Regions from separate parts of the Desulfobaculum xiamenense genome, predicted to be linked through region 3. Evidence: predicted binding sites of a transcription regulator. Region 3 holds the regulator's gene; each other region holds the start of a gene.
What was found. The regulator sigma-54, encoded in region 3, starts transcription at its own class of promoters, with help from an activator protein. The targets are predictions, from matches to a motif close to CTGGCACGGNNNNTGCTT.
Positions count from the first base shown of each region.

Region 1: the regulator sigma-54 is predicted to act here: its motif matches at 2,063-2,080, upstream of flgF (flagellar basal-body rod protein FlgF).
Region 2: the regulator sigma-54 is predicted to act here: its motif matches at 2,880-2,897, upstream of GGQ74_RS10695 (VgrG-related protein).

Region 1 is NZ_JAATJA010000001.1:696,557-702,548, forward strand. It holds gene flgA (flagellar basal body P-ring formation chaperone FlgA) at 1-425, opposite strand, end outside; gene flgG (flagellar basal-body rod protein FlgG) at 446-1,228, opposite strand; gene flgF (flagellar basal-body rod protein FlgF) at 1,247-2,023, opposite strand; tRNA gene GGQ74_RS03170 (tRNA-Gly) at 2,310-2,385, shown strand; gene GGQ74_RS03175 (ribosome maturation factor RimP) at 2,465-2,953, shown strand; gene nusA (transcription termination factor NusA) at 3,022-4,377, shown strand; gene GGQ74_RS03185 (YlxR family protein) at 4,417-4,659, shown strand; gene infB (translation initiation factor IF-2) at 4,649-5,992, shown strand, end outside.
Region 2 is NZ_JAATJA010000002.1:629,993-635,984, forward strand. It holds gene GGQ74_RS10675 (radical SAM protein) at 1-473, opposite strand, end outside; gene GGQ74_RS10680 (cysteine-rich small domain-containing protein) at 578-844, opposite strand; gene GGQ74_RS10685 (YhjD/YihY/BrkB family envelope integrity protein) at 841-2,196, opposite strand; gene GGQ74_RS10690 (HD domain-containing protein) at 2,232-2,786, opposite strand; gene GGQ74_RS10695 (VgrG-related protein) at 2,959-4,251, shown strand; gene GGQ74_RS10700 (HDOD domain-containing protein) at 4,329-5,375, opposite strand; gene GGQ74_RS10705 (insulinase family protein) at 5,558-5,992, shown strand, end outside.
Region 3 is NZ_JAATJA010000001.1:386,487-392,478, forward strand. It holds gene lptC (LPS export ABC transporter periplasmic protein LptC) at 1-477, shown strand, start outside; gene GGQ74_RS01765 (LptA/OstA family protein) at 474-974, shown strand; gene lptB (LPS export ABC transporter ATP-binding protein) at 976-1,698, shown strand; gene rpoN (RNA polymerase factor sigma-54) at 1,927-3,381, shown strand; gene hpf (ribosome hibernation-promoting factor, HPF/YfiA family) at 3,480-4,019, shown strand; gene GGQ74_RS01785 (PTS sugar transporter subunit IIA) at 4,016-4,465, shown strand; gene rapZ (RNase adapter RapZ) at 4,469-5,368, shown strand; gene GGQ74_RS01795 (PTS sugar transporter subunit IIA) at 5,419-5,853, shown strand; gene GGQ74_RS01800 (PTS sugar transporter subunit IIB) at 5,857-5,992, shown strand, end outside.

The DNA.
Region 1 (5,992 bases), 310 kb from region 3:
GACACGATCCGGTCGCGCTGGACCAGACTTCCGCCACGCTGCACCACCAGCCGTCCGGGAACGATGCACAACTGCGCGAGGTCTTCGAGATAGTACGCGAGCAGTTCGTTCAGCTTCTCGCGCGGGATGCTCGTCTGTTCTCCGGGTGTGGCGGGCGCGCGCCAAAGTTCCGTTGCGGCCAGTGTCTGCCAATGAGGCGCGGACAGCTTGCCGACAACGGAGGCGATGTCGCCAAGCCGAACCACATCGCCCTCCACGACGGCGGCGGGACGCACCGCAATGCGCCACGAGGCCTTGACCTCGCCCGCCTGCGCAATGGCCGCCATCAGGCAGACCAGCATGACGGCCAGCGCCGTCAGCACCGCCAAAGCCGGAGCGAATCCGGTAAGTTTCCTCATGCCCATAGTGTTGCGTATCGTTCTCATGCTTCGTCTCCTTCGCCGGGCTACCTCTTGAGCTGATTGGCGATCTGGAGCATCTGGTCCGAGGTCGTCACGGCCTTGGAATTGATCTCGTAGGCGCGCTGGCCCACGATCATCGCCACCATCTCGTCCACAATCTCGACGTTGGACATTTCGATGAAGCCCTGCGCGATGGTGCCCGTGTTGTCCTCGCCGGGAGTCCCTTCGTTGGCGTCGCCGGAGGCCTCGGTGGGAATGTAGAGGTTCTTGCCGACGCTCTTCATGCCCGCGGGATTGATGAAGTTGAACAAGGTGATGTCTGTGGCGGCCAGTTCCTCGCCGTTCTTGTCCAGCGCGGCCATGTGGCCGTTCTCGGTGACGACGATATTCGCGGTCTCCACGGGCACGGTGAATTCGGGCTGGAGCACGTAGCCGTTGGCGGTGACCACGCGGCCCTCGTTGTCCAGCTTGAAGGCTCCTGCGCGGGTGTAGGCAGACTCGCCATTCACATCCACCTGGAAGAAGCCATCACCCTCGATGACCATGTCCAACGGGTTGTTGGTGTTCTGGAAATCGCCCTGCGTGAAGAACTTGTGCACCGTCGTCGGCTTGACGCCCATACCGACCTGCATGCCGGTGGGAATGCGACCTCCGGCCTCGGTCGGAGAACCGGCGATCTTGAGGTTCTGGTACATCAGATCCTCGAACTCGGCCCGGCTCTTCTTGAAGCCGATGGTGTTCACGTTGGCGAGGTTGTTTGAAATGACATCGATGTTGAGCTGCTGGGCGACCATGCCCGTGGCGGCTGTCCACAGTGAGCGCATCATGGCTTACGACCCTCCAGGTCAGACCTTTCCGACCTCGTTTACCGCCTTGGAATCAGTTTCCTTGGACGTCATTATGGCCTTCTGGTAGGCCTCGAACGAGCGCTGCGTCTCGATCATGTTCACCATCTCGGTGACGACCTCGACATTTGGCGCCTCAAGGAACCCCTGCTGAACGACGACGTCCGTCGCCGCCTCCTCGGTGGCTCCGCTGTCCGGATGAATCTCGAAATTATTCTGCCCCACCTTGCGCAGGCCGGTGAGGTCGCTCACCGTCACCACCTGAATGGTGTCCACGGCCTCGCCGTTGGCAAAGAGCTGCCCCTCGGGAGAGATGTCTATGCGCGCGTTCCCTTCAATGGTGATGGGACCGCCCTCGCCAAGGAGCTGATGCCCCGAGGCATTGACCACCGTTCCGTCGGCGGACACGGTGAAATGACCGTTTCTAGTGTAATAGTCGCCAGTATCGGTGCGCACCTTGAAGAAGCCCTCGCCCGAGATGGCGATGTCCAGCGGGTTGTCGGAGCGTTTGAGACTTCCCTGACTGAAATCGATACGGGATTCGGCGATGCGCACCTTGGACATGTAGTCCGGTTCGGGGAAAAGCCCCTTGTCGCGAAGGTGAAGGATGGGCTCGCGAATGGTGTCGTGCGCGAAGCGGACGAAGACGTCCTTGAAGGCCGTCCGGTCCTGCTTGAAGCCTGTCGTGTTCACGTTCGCCAAATTATTGGCGATGATGTTCATGCGGTGTTCCTGCGTCAAAGCCCCGAACAGCGCTGTATACATACCGTCCTGCATGGTTTCCGCCTCCTTGGCGCGAGTTTCCTTGCCCACACCAAGCAAGTACCGGGCCAAAGGCACAGCCTCACCCCGGCGGGTCCACCCTAACGAAAAGGCCTTTCTTTCGCGTGGGGGCTTTTACACGGCGCATAGTTATGGTAATTGATGGCAGGTCATCCTGTGGTGACAGCCCGGTTCGGGACCGCCCTGGAGAACGCGCGAGGCGAACTCCAAAAAATATCCGGATTTTAGACCGAAGGCTTGACAATGAGGGCGTTTCTGGTATTTGGTCTCGTTCCGAGGCGCGGGTGTAACTCAGTTGGTAGAGTACTAGCTTCCCAAGCTTGGAGTCGCGAGTTCGAACCTCGTCACCCGCTCCAAAACCTCTAACCCCTCGGATCTTTATCTAATGAGACGAGTGGACCTCGCGGTCCACTTTTTTTTTCAGGCAGATCACCTATGAACGCACAACTGATCCAGGAACTCGAAGACCTGATCAGGCCCATGGCCGAAGCGCTGGGCCTCGATTTGTGGGGGCTCGATTTCGCCACCGGCGGCAACAGCTCCATCCTTCGTGTCTATGTCGACACAGAGGACGGCGTGACCATCGACGAATGCGCCCGCCTGTCCCGCGATGTGAGCGTTGCGCTCGACGTGGAGGATATCATTTCCACGCGCTACACGCTGGAAGTCTCCTCCCCGGGGCTGGATCGGAAGTTCTTCGACCCGGCCCAGATGGTCCCGTACATTGGCCAGAACGTTTCCGTAGCCCTCATCGAGGCCCTTGATGGCCGCAAGGGGTACTCCGGAAAGCTCGTCGCCGTCGAGGCGCAGACCATCACCATCGAAGATGGGGAAGGCACCGTCACGTGCAACTGGGACGAGATCAAGAAGGCCAACCTCCGCTACGCGTTCCCGGTACCCGGAACCAAGGGGAAGAAAGGCTAGGACTTCAATCGCCGCAAGCCGAGCTGTGCCGGACAACAAACCGGGCATAGCGCTTTGGAGGTTTTTCCATGAGCATGGAACTCAAGAAGGCCATCGAACAGATCAGCAAGGACAAGGGTATTGACCGCGACATGCTCGTCGATACCCTTGAAGAAGCCGTACGCTCCTCCGTCATCCGCAAGTATGGCGACGATATCGACGTTGAAGTAAGCTTCAACGAGGAGACCGGCGAAATCGAGGTTTACCAGTTCAAGGCCGTCGTCGAGGAAGTCGATGACGAAGCCACTGAAATCAACCTCGAAGACGCGCGGGAACACGATCCCGGCGCGCAGATTGACGACGAACTCGGCTTCCGCCTCAAGGTGGAAGACCTTGGACGCATCGCGGCCCAGTCCGCCAAGCAGGTGATCATCCAGCGCATGCGTGACGCAGAGCAGGAAATCATCTACGAGGAATACAAGGACCGCATTGGCGAAATTATCAGCGGCATCGTGCAGCGCCGCGACAAGGCTGGCTGGATCATCAACCTCGGTCGTACCGAGGCGCTTCTGCCCAAGGAGCACCAGATCCCCCGCGAGCGCTACAAGCGCGGCGACCGGGTACAGGCCTACCTCGTTGACGTGCGCCGCGAAGGCCGCGGACCGCAGGTCATCGTGTCCCGCTCGCACAACGAATACATGATTGCCCTCTTCAAGCGCGAAGTGCCTGAAGTTGGCGACGGTACCGTGCGCATTCTCGGCGTCGCCCGCGACGCTGGCAGCCGCGCCAAGGTTGCCGTCCAGTCCAGCGATCGCGACGTCGATCCCGTGGGCGCGTGTGTCGGCATCCGTGGCTCCCGCATCCAGAACATTGTGCAGGAGCTGCGCGGCGAGCGCATCGACATCGTGGTCTGGAGCCCCGATGTCGCCACCTACGCGGTCAACGCCCTCTCCCCCGCCGTGATCAGCCGCATCACCGTGGACGAGGAAGACAACATGCTCGAAGTGGTCGTCCCGGACGATCAGCTCACGCTGGCCATTGGCCGCAAGGGCCAAAACGTCAAGCTGGCCGCCAAGCTGCTCGGCTGGAAGATCGACATCTTCACCGAGTCCCGCTACGGCGACCTGCATGCCGAGCTTCAGCATCTGGAACAGATCGCCAGCGTTGCCGAAATCCCGGTCGAGGAATTCCTCGCCGCGGGCTTCGACAGCGTCGAGAAGCTCGATGAGGCCGACGACGAAGATCTCATGGCCATTGGCGTTCTTACCGAGACCCAGATCGACGACATCCGCTCCGCCATCAACCTCCTGCGGTCCTTCCGCACCGAGGAAGAGGAAGGAGAAGGCTTCGACGACGAGGACGAGGACGAAATCGCCGACATGTCGGAAGTCTACTCCGCAGAAGACGACGAAACCGACGAAGAGGAAGCTCCCCGAGGGGAGTAAGCGGGACGTCCGCCTCGCGCGGACGTCCACCACAAGAATATGGAAACACGGAGCAGGCATGTCCCCGTACGCCGGTGCGTCATTTGCGGCCGGCGCTTCCCCAAGCGCGAACTTCAAAGATTCGTCTGCACGGGTGGGGACGAGCCGCAACTGGTCCGGGACGAAAAGGGCACGATGCCGGGCCGGGGCTTTTATCTCTGCTCCGATGAAGACTGCGGCAAACGGTTTCCGAAATACAAGGGCTGGCGAAGGAAAGGCCAGGGGGTAAAGCATGGCAGATAAGCTTCGGGTAAAGGATATCTCGACAGAACTTGGGGTAACGAACAAGGATCTGATACAGGCCTGCCGCGAAATCGGCATTCCTGTCAAAAGCCACATGAGCACGCTCTCGACCGAGGAGGCAGACACCCTGCGCTCCAAGATCCGTGAAGCCTCCGCGTCCACCGAGGTGGTCCGCAAGGAGGTTCAGCCCGGTATGGTCGTGCGCAGGCGCAGAAAGCCGGTCAAGAAGACCGAATCCGCCAGAGTCCCCGAAAAAGTCTCCGAGACTCCCGAAGACATCACCGCCGCCCCCGCAAACGCCGACTTCGAGCCCGAAGTCGCAGCCGTTGCCGAACAGCCCGCAGTGGAACCGGAGCCGAAGCCTGCGCCGAAAGACGCAGAGGAAGCCAAGCCCGTCACGAAGACCGCGCCCAAGGTCAGAATCATCAAGCCCAAGACCGTAACAACCCCTGAGCCCGAAGTGATCGCAGAAGAAAAGAAGCCTGTAGCCGAAGCCGTCATTGTTCCCGAAGCCGTAAAGGCCGAACCCCCCGTTGCAACCGAAGCCCCTGCCGCCCCCAAGGCACAGGAAGCGCCCATCAAGTCGGAGGAGAAGCCCGCCGAAATCGAGATCGAAGTGAGAAAGACTTCCCACGAGACGGCCAAGCAGCCTGAAGAAGCCGCACAGGCGGCCGAACAGGACAAGGCCGAATCCGACGACGATCGTCGTGCCAAGAGGAAGAAGAAGGTCAAGAAGAAGGAAGTCCCCGTGGCTCCCAAGGTCAGGATCATTTCCCGGCCCGATCCGAACGCGGCACCTGCCGCGCCCGCACCGGCTGCCGAAACCCGCCGTCCCGCTCCGGGCGGACGGCCTGCCGGCGAGCGCTCCTACGGTGATCGCCCCTCCGGCGAAAGGACTTATGGCGATCGTCCCTCCGGCGATCGCGGTTATGGTGACCGCCCCTCCGGCGATCGCAGCTATGGCGACCGTCCCGCTGGCGGCCGTCCGGCTGGCGCTCGCCCTGCCGGTCCCCGCCCCACTGGTGGTCGTCCCGGTCCCACTGGTGGTCGTCCCGGTCCCGCTGGCGGCGCTCCTCGCCCCGCAGGACCGCGCCCGGCTGGCGGTCGTCCCGGTGCGCCCTCCTTCACTCCGGACTCCGAAGTGCCCGGTGGTGGCGAAGCCCGCCGCAGGAAGAAGAAGGACAAGCGCGTCGTCGATTTTTCGCGCAAGGTCAATGAAGACCAGCAGGGCTTCCAGAAGACCGGCCGCAAGAAGGGCAAGGGCCGCGGGATGGAACAGATGGTTCAGCCCGCCAACACCCAGCCCCTCAAGGCTGCCAAGCGTAAGGTGAAG
Region 2 (5,992 bases), on a different contig from region 3:
GCGTCGCGCAGGCGGGGGGCCGTGTCGGATGTCTGGTCGCCGAGGTTGCCGATGAGGACGGTCTCCGGGCGCAGGTGGCGGCGGACTTCGGTGGTGACCTCGCAGAATTCGTCGAAGGAATAGTTGGCCGTGACCATCATGTAGACGGCGTTGGCTCCCTGTTCCTCAAGCAACGTGGCGTGCTCCACGGCCTGCTCGACAGTGAGCTTCATGGGCTTGGGGAAGACCTTGTTCATGGCCGCAAACGAGCAGTAGGCGCAGTTTTTGGGGCAGGGGGCGAGGTTCAGGGCGAACTGTGCGTGGATTTCGGCGCGGTCGCCGGTCAGCTCGCGCGAGATGCGCGCCGCCTCGGCCATGATGAGGTACGCCTCGGGCGAGCTAGGCGACAGGGCGAGCATGTCGATGATCTGCTGGCGGGAGAAGGGGACCGCGTCCCGGGACTGCTTCAGAATGTCGTGGATGTCGATGGTCATTGATGTTTCCTGTTCTGACGGTGAGGGCATACTTGCCATTTGTTTTTTCAATGCGGCCAATAGGCGGGCATCATAGTGGCAATCCTTCGATCTGTGAAGGGCCGTCAGTCGTTGTCTCCGGTTCGCCTGCGCCGGTCGAACTCGACCTTGAGGCGAGCGATGATGTGGTCGTAGCCGTTTGGCGAGTGCGGGAGCGTGCAGTTCGAGCAGTCCTTGATGCCGTGGAGGTCCGTGGGGTTTCCGCCGCAGTCTTCGAGGAAATAGAGCGGGCAAAAGCAGAACAGGCAGTTGAAGCTGTCTGGATCGGCCTTGGCGTGGCAGGGGAAGTATGCGCAGTCCGTGTTTCGGAAGAAGCGGTAGCTGTGTTTCATTTCTCGTCCGTATGCTGTGCGGGGCCGGTGTCGGGCGCGCAGAAGGGCAGGTCGGCACAGGCGGTGGCGAAGGCTTCGAGGGTGAGGTTCGAGGGGCTTTCGGCAGCGGCTGTGCGCAGTCCGTCGAAGATGGGGGCCAGCGCTTCGGCGTGGGCGTCGAACATTTCGCGTCCTGTGGTCTCGCGATAGCGGGCCAGTGCGCGCATGACGTCGAGCACGTGGACCGTGGTCGGAGGGCTGGCGAGGGCGTATGCCTCGCCGCCGGGGCGGTCCACCTTGACCACGATATTCGCCTTGCCGAGCATGAACAGCACGTCGTTGACCAGCTTGACTGGCGCGCCGAGGCGGCTGGCGATGGCCTCGTTGGACGGTGTGGGGCGCGCGTCGATGAACGCGCGGGTCAGCAGGGCGAGGATGAGCGCGCCGAGCTTCTGGCGGTCGTCGAAGCTGTATTCGTTCATGCGGGCTTCGCTGTAGTAGGTGTCGCTACGCTGGAGGGCGAAGCAGATTTCCGCGCCGAGCAGCACGATGGTCCAACTGATGAACATCCAGATGAGGAAGAGCGGGACCTGCGCGAAGCTGCCGTAGATGGCGTTGTAGTTGGTGCTCACCGCCTGATAGCGGATGTAGCCCGCCTGCACGATCTGCCACAGGCTTCCGGCGAGGATGGCCCCGCCGAGGGCGGAGGTCAGGCGCACCCGCGTGTTGGGGATGAACACGTAGATGAACAGGAGCGCCAGCCACGTGGTGACGTAGGGCAACAGCTTGAGCGCGGCGAGGTACAGGGCGCTCAACACCGACACGCCGAGGATGCGCTGGACGATTTCGTTGTTTTGCAGGGAGGCCGTGGAGCTGATGGCCACGAGAATGAGCAGCGGACAGACCATGGTCACCGCGAGGTAGTCCGAGAACTTGCGCCACAGGTTGCGCTGTGCCTTCACGCCGAAGATGGAGTTGAAGCTGGCCTCGATGTTTCCCAGAAGGGAAATGACCGTCATGAACAGAAGCGCCACGCCAGCCACGCCGAGGGTGCCGACGTTGGTGTTGTTGATGTAGCCGATGATGGCTTCGACCACATCCGGATTTCCGGCGGTGGCCTGCATGAGCATCTCGCGGATGAATTGCGAGTTCTGGATGCCGAAGCCCTTGGAAATGGAGAAGGCCACGGCCAGAAGCGGAACGAGGGAGAGCACCGTGGTGTAGGCCAGCGCCGAGGCGCGAAGCAGACACTGATCCGCCACGAAGCCGTGCCCGACCATGTACACCCAGCGTAACAGCCGGGCGAACTGGTGGCGGACAAAGGACGCCTCCGCGCCCGCATGCGTCAGAGACGGTATGGAGAACCGGTTCACTGCACCCTCCCTGTGGCGTCGCGCCGACGGGGGCGTCAGGCGATGCCCGTTTCCGCGGCGACGTCGGCTATGGCGGCGATGGACAGCGCGAGGAAGTCCGAGAGGTCCATGCCGAGGCGTTCGCATTCCTGAATGCGTTCGCGGCTGACGTTGGCGGCGAAGGACTTGTCCTTCATCTTCTTGCGCAGGCTTTTGGGCTGCATGCCCTCCATGCGCGTGGGACGGACCAGCGCGGCGGCCGAGACGAGTCCGGTGACGGTCTCCGCGGCGCGAAGCGCGTAATCGAAGGGGGCCTGCGCGGCAACGCCGGTGCATTCCTCGTTGTGGGCGGAGATGGCGTGGAGCGCCTCGGCGGGCAGCTCCTGCGCGAGCATCTCGGCGGCCACGAGGCCGTGGCGCTCCGGCGTGTCCTTGGTCATGGGATAGTCGAGGTCATGCAGCAGGCCGGTCGTGCCCCACAGCTCGGGGTCGGCGTCGAAGCGCGGGGCGAGGGCGCGCATGACGGCTTCTGTCTGCACGGCGTGGTGCACGAGATGGAGTTCGGGATTCTGGGCCTTGACGAGGGCGAGGGCCGCGTCTCTGGTGATCATGTCGTAATGCTCCTGTGGGTTTCGTGGGGCAAGAGTACAGGAAAGGGGACCGGAAGGGCAAATGGTTCCGCGCTGTTGTCGAGGACGGAAAGCCGGGCATGGTTCTTGCTGCTTTCGCAGCGGCACCACGTGTGTCGTCTTTTTGGCGGACAGTCGTTGTCGAGGTGGAAGCATGGTAAATTTAAGTAGTATTTCCAGTCAGCTGGCGGCATTGCAGAAGGTGGCCGAACTGCGTCGGACCCGTGGGGACATGGGCGGCGCGGCAGGCGATCCTTTCGCGACCATGCTGCGGGGCATCATGACGGGGGGACCGTCGAAGCTTTCGGGAATCGAGGCGCAGCTCATGCTGGGCGGGCAGTTTCTCGGCGCGATGAGCGGCGCTGACGCCGGGCGCGAGGCCGGGGAACTGGCCGGGCTTGGCGATGCCGCGCTTTTTATGGATTCTCTGTCGGAATTTGCGCCGAAGGGCGGGGCTGGTGGGCTCGCCGGGCTTGGTGGGGGGACGCTTGCGTCCGGACTGCCGGGCGGTGCGGGAGCGCTGGCCACGGTGCTCGAAGCCATGAATGGCGGGCGGGATGCCGCACTGGCATCGGGTGGCGCGCTGTCCGGGCGGGGAATCGCCGGGACGGGACGCGTATTGAAGCCTTCTGGTGCGCATGCGGCCGTGATTTCGCCCAAGGCCGAGGAGCCGACGGTGATCGCTTCGCCAGCGCAGTCGCCGGGGCAGACTATGGCCAGCGCGGCAGGGCATGTCGGGAAAACGTCACCGGTTCATGATGCCGGTCATGCGGAGATGGTCCGGCGTGCCTACGGCAGCGGTGAGGCCGCGAAGCTGGCCGGACTGCTGGCCGCGCGCTTCGAGTCCGGTGGGGACCCCGGCGCGGTGGGGCATGACCGCGTGGGTGGGACGTCCTACGGCATGTATCAGATAGCCTCGCGCACCGGGACTTTTGGAGAATTTCTGACCTTCCTCGACCGCCGGGAGCCGGGGTTCGCGGCTGAATTGCGTGCCGCGGGCAATCCCGATACCGGGTCGCGCAGCGGAGGCGTGCCGGATGCGTGGCGGGGCATCGCCGCGCGCGAGCCGGACCGCTTCGCCGACTTGCAGCACGAGTTTATCCGCACGACGCATTTTATGCCCGCCGCCAGAAAGGTGGCGCAGATGACGGGGCTTGATTTCGCTGGCGAGGGCGGCGTGCTGGCGCAGGTGCTGTGGAGCACGGCGGTGCAGCATGGCGCATCGGGTTCGGCGCGCATTTTCGCGCGGGCCGTGGACAGCGCCCGCGAGAGCGCTCCCGACGACTTCGGCCGTGCCCTCATCAAGGAGGTCTACCGCGAGCGCGGCGGACAGTTCGGCTCCTCCACGCGACAGGTGCAGGCCGCTGTCCACAACAGATTCGATAGTGAAATGGAACTGGCGCTGGCCATGTTCGACGATTCCGGTTCAGCGGATTTCATGGCGTGATGTCGGGTTGAGGGCGACCCGATGCGACGGCCCCGGCGCTTTGGCGTTCGGGGCCGTCGTCGTTTGTGGTGGCTACGTCAGCAGGTGTGCAGACCGGCCAGCGCGCGCAGGGTCGCGTCCATCTGCTCTGTGCAGGAATGGAAGGCCTCGGCAAGCTGGTCCGGGTCGAGCTCCAGTGCGCTCCACGCCTGCGTGTCGAGCGGCGGAACGTAGACGCGGGGACCGGGGTCCGTGTCGAGGCCGCGGGCCATGATGTCCGCGAGGTGGATGATGGTCGTCTTGTGGCCGTCCTGCTCGGCTTGCGATGGGGCGTGGTGGTTGAGCACCGCGCTGACGAGGGTGAACGGCAGGTTCCACTTGCGCAACAGCATGCCGCCGAGGGTAGCGTGGTCGAACCCCAGCACGCCGCGTTCCGTCTCGTGGAGCAGGGCGTGGTGTTCGTCCGCGTAGGCGATGACGGCCGCGAAGCGCTCGGGGATGAGCTTGCACATGGCCAGCCGTCCCACGTCGTGCAACAGTCCGGCCACGAAGAAGCGTTCCGGCTCCCCGCCGCCCGCGGCGCGGGCCAGACTGCGTGCGATGATGCCCACGCGGATGCTGTGCCGCCAGAACTCCTCCATGTTGGCGAGGGCCTCTGGAATGCCGGTGAACATGCGCATGACCGACGTGCCGAGCGCCAGCGTCGAAAGCTGGCTGGTGCCCACGACGGCCACGGCGCGGGAAATGGTGTCTATCTGTGAGGGAAAGCTGTAGAATGCGCTGTTGACCAGCCGCAGCAGAAAGGCCGTGAGGCTCGTGTCGCGGCTGATGACGCCTGCCACGTCGCTCGCCGAGGAGTCCTTGTCGGCGATGACGGCCTGCAATTCGGCATAGACCGAGGGCAGGGACGGCAGGGTGAGGTCGCCGCGCAACAGGTCGAAGGGGTCAATCGCCTGCTCCGGGATGCTTGGCGGGTCCATGGGCGGCATCGGCAAGAGCGGCAGCTCTATGCCACCTTCGAGGGCCGTGGCGATGTGGCGGCAGGCCAGCCTGTAGATGGCGCTCATGGCTGGATGCGCGGTATCGACATGGGCGAAGCGCCTGTCCGCGATGGCGACGGCGTTGGAGAGCAGTTCCTCGTTCATCGCTGGCACCGTCCTTCACGTTGTGTGTCGCGTGGGGCGTTGCGCAGGGGAGCGGTCCGGTCGCGGCCTCGTGCACGGTTGACGGTTTTATTTGTGGGCAAGCTCATGTAGAACACCCCTTGTGCCCGAAATTGAAAGATAACGACTGCCGCCTTGCCCATGGCGCGTAGCGGGAGGAATCAATGACGATGATACACGGATTCGAGCTGCTTGTTGAGAAGGAAATCCCCGAAGTGGGGGTGAAGGCCCGGCTGTTTCGCCACGCGCGCACCGGCGCCGAACTGATGAGCCTGATTTGCCCCGACGAGAACAAGGTCTTCGGCGTGAGCTTCCGCACGCCCCCGCGCGACTCCACCGGCGTGCCGCACATCCTCGAACACTCGGTGTTGTGCGGGTCGGACCGGTACCCGGTCAAGGAGCCGTTCGTGGAGCTGCTCAAGGGCTCGCTGCAAACTTTTCTCAACGCCTTCACCTACCCGGACAAGACCTGCTATCCCGTGGCCAGCACGAACCTGCAGGATTTTTATAACCTCGTGGACGTCTACATCGACGCTGTGTTCCACCCGCGCATCGACGAGAGCGTGTTCCGGCAGGAGGGCTGGCACTACGAGCTCGAC
Region 3 (5,992 bases):
GGCGACGACGTCATCACCGCACCCCCGGTGGACATGTCCATGCAGGGGGTGGAGTTGACGCGCAGTTCCGGCGACGGTTCGCGCTGGACGCTCAAGGCCGAGGGTGCCGAATATCAGCAGGAGGACGGCGTGGTCAGCGTCCGTTCCCCGCGCATCGAGTGGGAGCGCGCCGACCATGATTCCGTGACGGTCACGTCCGCGAGCGGAACCGTGGATCAGAGCAGCGGCAACGCCCAGCTCTGGCCCGACGTGGTCATCGTCTCCGGTGACACCACAGTGCACGCCGGACGCCTCGAATACAGCGAGCAGAAGCGATCCATCCACCTGCGCGAGGACGTCCGCATCGTGCGCGGAGGGCTTGCTCTCGACGCGCCGGAAGTCGTTTTCGATCTCGATACCAATGTGATTACAGCCACCGGCGGCGTCCGGGCCGAACTGACGGGCCATGCGGAGCCGACCATGGAGGACAAGCCGTGAAGACCTTCCCCCGTATCGCCGCGTTCGCCATCGCCGCCACGCTTATGACCGCACCTCTTGCGGTCGCGCAGTCCACGTCCGTTCCGACGAAGATCACCTCTCAGAAGACCGTCTACGATCAGGACGGCCGGACCGTCGTCTTCCGTGGCGACGTGTTGGTGGTGCGCCCCGACATGAAGATATGGGCGGACGTTATGACCGTGCGCCTCGACGCCTCCGCGAAGCAGGGGCAGCCGGGCACCATCTCCCGTATCGAGGCCACCGGCAATGTGCGCCTTGAGCGCGAGGGCAAGAAGGGCCAGTGCGCCAAGGCCGTGTACGATGCCGCCAAGGGCCTTTTGACCCTCAGCGGAGACCCGCGCCTCGCCGATGGCGACAACAGCATCTCCGGTAAGGTCATCCGCCTGTGGCTCAAGGACAACCGCAGCGAGGTCGAGGGCGGCGACAAGCCCGTGGAAGCCATATTCTTCACCCCCGGTGCCGAGGCGGGAAAGTAGCATGTCCGTCATTTCCGCTTCCGATCTGTGCAAGGTGTACGGCCAGCGAAAGGTCGTGCACGACATCGGCGTCAACGTCGCGCAGGGCGAAGTGGTCGGCCTGCTCGGCCCCAACGGCGCGGGCAAGACCACCACGTTCTACATGCTGGCGGGCATCGTGAAGCCGACAGGCGGCTCAGTCCGGCTGGACGACGAGGAGATCACCATGCTGCCCCTGCACGAGCGGGCGCGGCTGGGCATGAGCTACCTCCCGCAGGAAAGCTCGGTGTTCAAGAAGCTCACCGTGCGGCAGAATCTGGAGATCGTGCTGGAGCAGAGCGGTCTCGACCGCGCAACCCAGCAGGCGAGGGCGGATCAGCTTCTGGACGAACTGGGCATCACCCGACTTTCGGACCAGAAGGCCATGCATCTTTCGGGCGGCGAGCGCCGTCGGCTGGAGATCGCCCGTGCCCTCATCCTCAATCCCAAGTTCATGCTGCTCGACGAGCCCTTCGCGGGCATCGACCCCATCGCCGTGGATGATATTCAGGGCATCGTGAGCGGACTTCGTGAAAAAGGTATCGGAGTACTCATTTCCGATCACAACGTTCGAGAGACGTTGAGAATCTGCGACAGAGCCTATCTCGTCTACGAGGGACGAATCATCCTGAGTGGCACTCCGGATGAAATTTGTGCCGATCCGAAGGCCCGCCGGGTGTATCTGGGAGAGAGCTTCAGTCTCTAACATCCCGAAATCACTATATCAATTTCGATATTCAAAATCCTTGCCATCCTCGGTTGCAAGCTTGTTCCGGATGTGGCATGTTGCAAATGCGGTTGAGAAAACATTCTCATGCCGCATGGATTTCACCTTGAGCGACGGGCATTTTCGTTGGTTCAGACACATGTTTGACCGTGCCCCGTTCGCCGGAATCCCAACCGCCAACATTTCGCAAGAAGACGAACAGCCCCGATGGCACTCGAACTCAGACAACAGCTCAAGCTTTCCCAGCAACTGGTCATGACCCCGCAGTTGCAGCAGGCCATCAAACTGCTGCAGCTTTCCCGGTTTGAACTGGTTGATATGGTCCAGCAGGAACTCCTCGAAAACCCGCTTCTCGAGGAGGCCGTTCCCGAACAGGCTCAGGAGAAGGCCGAGGCCGAGGAAAATGCCCGCGCCGTAGAGGCTGCGCAGACGGCCGAGGTCATGGACGAGGGCGTTCGCGAGAACGACGCCGTTCAGGGCGCGGACTGGGAAAATTACCTCGGCGAGTTTTCGAGCACATCCCGCAATTCCGCCGCCCGCGAGGCCGAAATCCCCGAGGAGGGGATGTCCTTCGAGGCCCGGCTGTCGTCCAAGCCCTCGCTGGAGGGCCACCTTGAGTGGCAGCTCCGGCTGTCGGACATGACGCCCCGCCAGATGGACATCGGCGAGGTCATCATCGGCAACATCGGCTCGCAGGGCTATTTGCAGGCTACCGCCGAGGAAATTGCCGCCGACGCCGGGTGTACTTCCGAAGAGGTCGAGGTGGTGCTGCGTCGCATTCAGAATTTCGATCCAGTCGGCGTTGCCGCGCGTGACCCGCGCGAGTGTCTGCTCGTCCAGATCGAGTCCTACGGCTACGAGGACCCCATCCTCATCGAACTCGTCAGCGAGCACCTCGAAGATCTCGAAACCAAGCGCTATAAGCCGCTTGCCCGCAAGTTCCGCATCTCGATGGAGGAACTTCGCGAGTATCTCGATCTCATCCAATCCCTCGATCCAATGCCCGGTGCCGCCTACGGCAGCAGCGAGCCGCAGTACGTGAGCCCGGACGTCTACGTCTACAAGTACGAGGACGATTTCATCATCGTGCTCAACGAGGACGGTCTTCCTCGCCTCACGCTCAACGATTTCTATCTCGATTCCCTCAAGAGCGGCCGCGGCGCACCGGAAAAGGACTACGTCCACGAGCGGTTGCGCTCCGCACAGTGGCTGATGAAGAGCCTCTATCAGCGTCAGCGCACGCTCTATAAGGTCATGGAGAGCATCGTGCGCTTCCAGCGCGGCTTCTTCGAGAACGGCGTGACCAGTCTTCGGCCGCTCATTCTCAAGGATGTGGCCGACGACATCGAGATGCACGAATCCACCATCAGCCGCATCACCACCAGCAAGTATGTGGCGACGCCGCACGGCCTGTTCGAACTGAAGTTCTTCTTCAACAGCGCCCTTGGGCTGGACGACGGAAGTCAGGTCGGCTCCGAGAGCGTCAAGGCGCAGATCAAGAGCCTGATAGGTGAGGAGGACCCCCACCATCCACTGTCGGACGAGCGCATCGCGGAAATTCTGAAGGAACGGCTTCAGGTCAACATTGCCAGAAGAACCGTTGCCAAGTATCGCGGCGCGCTCGGCATACTCTCCTCTTCGAAACGCAAGGAGATTTTCTAGAGGTGGCGTGACGGAACTCTTTATTTTCGGGCTGAATGCACGTACACTCCAAATTACGGAGTGATATCGATCCAACAGCATCACAAGGAGGATCGTCGATGAACATCAGCTTGACGTTCAAGAATTTCGAACCGTCGGATCATCTGAGGAAGTACGCGCAAAAGCGCTTCGAAAAGCTGATCAAGTATGCCAACACCGGCAATACGGAGCTGAAGATAAATCTCGGGGTGGAGAAGTTCCGCCATATCGCCGAGGTCACGCTTTCCGGTGACAACATGAACATGTCCGCCGTGGAGGAGTCCGAGGACATGTACTCCTCCATCGACCTCGTGTACGACAAGATGACGTCGCAGGTCCGCAAGCTCCGCGAAAAGGGCAAGGACCGTCGTCGTTCCCGTGGCACCGTCCGCGACGAAGTCATCAGCTTCGAAGAAGGCGAAGCCGGACGCGAGGCGACCATTGTCGAGGCGCAGACCTACAAGCCCAAGCCCATGCTGGTGGACGAGGCTGCCATGCAGCTCGATACCCTCAATTACGAATTTCTCGTTTTCCTCAACGCCGAAACCGAGCGGGTCAACGTGATCTACCGCCGCAAGACGGGAGACTATGGTCTCATTGATCCCGGGATGTACGAATGAAGCTGGGTGATTTCCTGGATAACGAACTGATTTTGCCTGAACTTTCGGCCAGGACCAAATCTCGGGTCCTGGCCGAACTTGTGGCAGCCGTGGCTGAAAGGCGGCCGGAAATCGATGTGGAGGCCGCGCACAAGGTGCTCTTGGAGCGCGAGGCGCTCGGCACCACCGGCATCGGCGAGGGCATCGCCATCCCCCACGGCAAGCTCGACGCGCTGGAGGACATCGTCCTCGTGGTCGGGCGCTCCGCCGAGGGTGTGGAATTCGATGCGCTGGATTTCCGCCCCTGCCACATCTTCTTCCTCGTGCTCGCGCCAGAGAAGGTGGCCGGAATGCATCTGCGCATCCTCGCCCACATTTCGCGTATGCTCAAGGATGACGCATTTCGCAAGGCCTTCCTTTGTGCCGAGGGGCGCGAGGGATTGGCCAAGCTACTTGAGGGAGCGTGAGCCATGTTGGGCCGTGATGCATCCGGAGCGGAAAACAGCTTCCCGGTGATCATCCTCTCCGGCCTGTCCGGTGCGGGGAAATCGACGGCTCTTAAGGTTTTCGAGGACCTCGGATTCGTTACGGTGGATGGATTGCCGCCGAATCTCATCCCCGAACTCGTGGACCTTTTCCAGCGCCAGCGCGAGGTCTATCACCGTGGTCTCACGCTGGGCCTCGATGTCCGCCACTCCGACTTTCGCGAGAAATGGACCGGGGCGCTTGCCACCATGCGCAATAGCGGCGTCGAACCGCGAGTGGTCTTCGTGGAAGCCTCGGAAGAGGTTCTGCGCAGGCGTTACGCGGCGACGCGCCGTCCCCATCCGCTGGAGCAGGGCATCGGCCTTGATCGGGCGCTTGTGGAAGAGCGGGCGCTTCTGTTTCCCGTGCGTGATGTTGCGGAGATCGTGGTCGACACCTCCGACTATTCCATCCATGACCTGCGCCGCACCTTGCAAGAAAAGTGGAATTTTCTGCAGGACAAGCGCTACGGCCTGCATGTCTATCTCGTCACCTTCGGGTTCAAGCACGGCGTTCCCACGGATGCGGACCTCGTTTTCGATCTGCGGTTTCTGCCGAATCCGTACTTCGAGAAGGCGCTTCGGCCATTTACGGGGCGCGACAAGGCCGTGGCCGATTTCGTCCTTGGCTCGCCAGCGGGGCGGGAATATCTGGAAAAGCAATTGGAATTCCTGCATTATGTCCTGCCGTGCTACGCGCGGGAGGGCCGCTATCGGCTGACTGTGGCCATCGGCTGCACCGGCGGGCGGCATCGCTCCGTGGCCGTGGCTGAGGCTGTCTTTGACTCCTTGCGCGAGTCGGACTATGCAGTCTTTCTGGAACACAGGCATCTCGATTTGGATTAGAGCACCGCAGAACCGGGCCGTCCGGTCCCGCACACACTCCCAGCAGGAACATGAACACGGACAAGAAGACAAAGAACGTCGGCGTCATTATCGTCACGCATACCGATTACGGCACCCATCTGCTTAAGGCTGCCGAGGTTATCCTCGGCCCGCAGAAGGCCTGTGAGGCCATCGGTGTGGACGTCGCCCAGGAGATGGACGAGATTCTCAAGAATCTTCGAGAGGCCGTCCAGCGGACCGACACCGGTGCGGGCGTGCTTATCCTGACGGACATGTTCGGCGGCACTCCGACGAACCTGAGCCTGTCGCTTCTGGGAACCGGTCCCCTTGAAGTCATCACCGGCGTGAACCTGCCCATGCTGCTCAAGGTGCTGGGCACCCGGTCCATGGATCTCAAGAAGTTGGCCAGCGAGGCCTCCAATGCGGGCTGTCAGGGAATCGTCGTTGCGGGCGAAATCCTGCGACGAAAGGTCGCGGAGGCATAGGGCATGTTCTGGGTGCGCGTCGACAACCGGCTCGTTCATGGGCAGATAATCGAAACGTGGCTGCCGTTCACGAAGAGCCGCTGGATTATCGTCGCCAATGACGAACTTGTGGACGACGCGCTCCGGCAGGAGATCATGG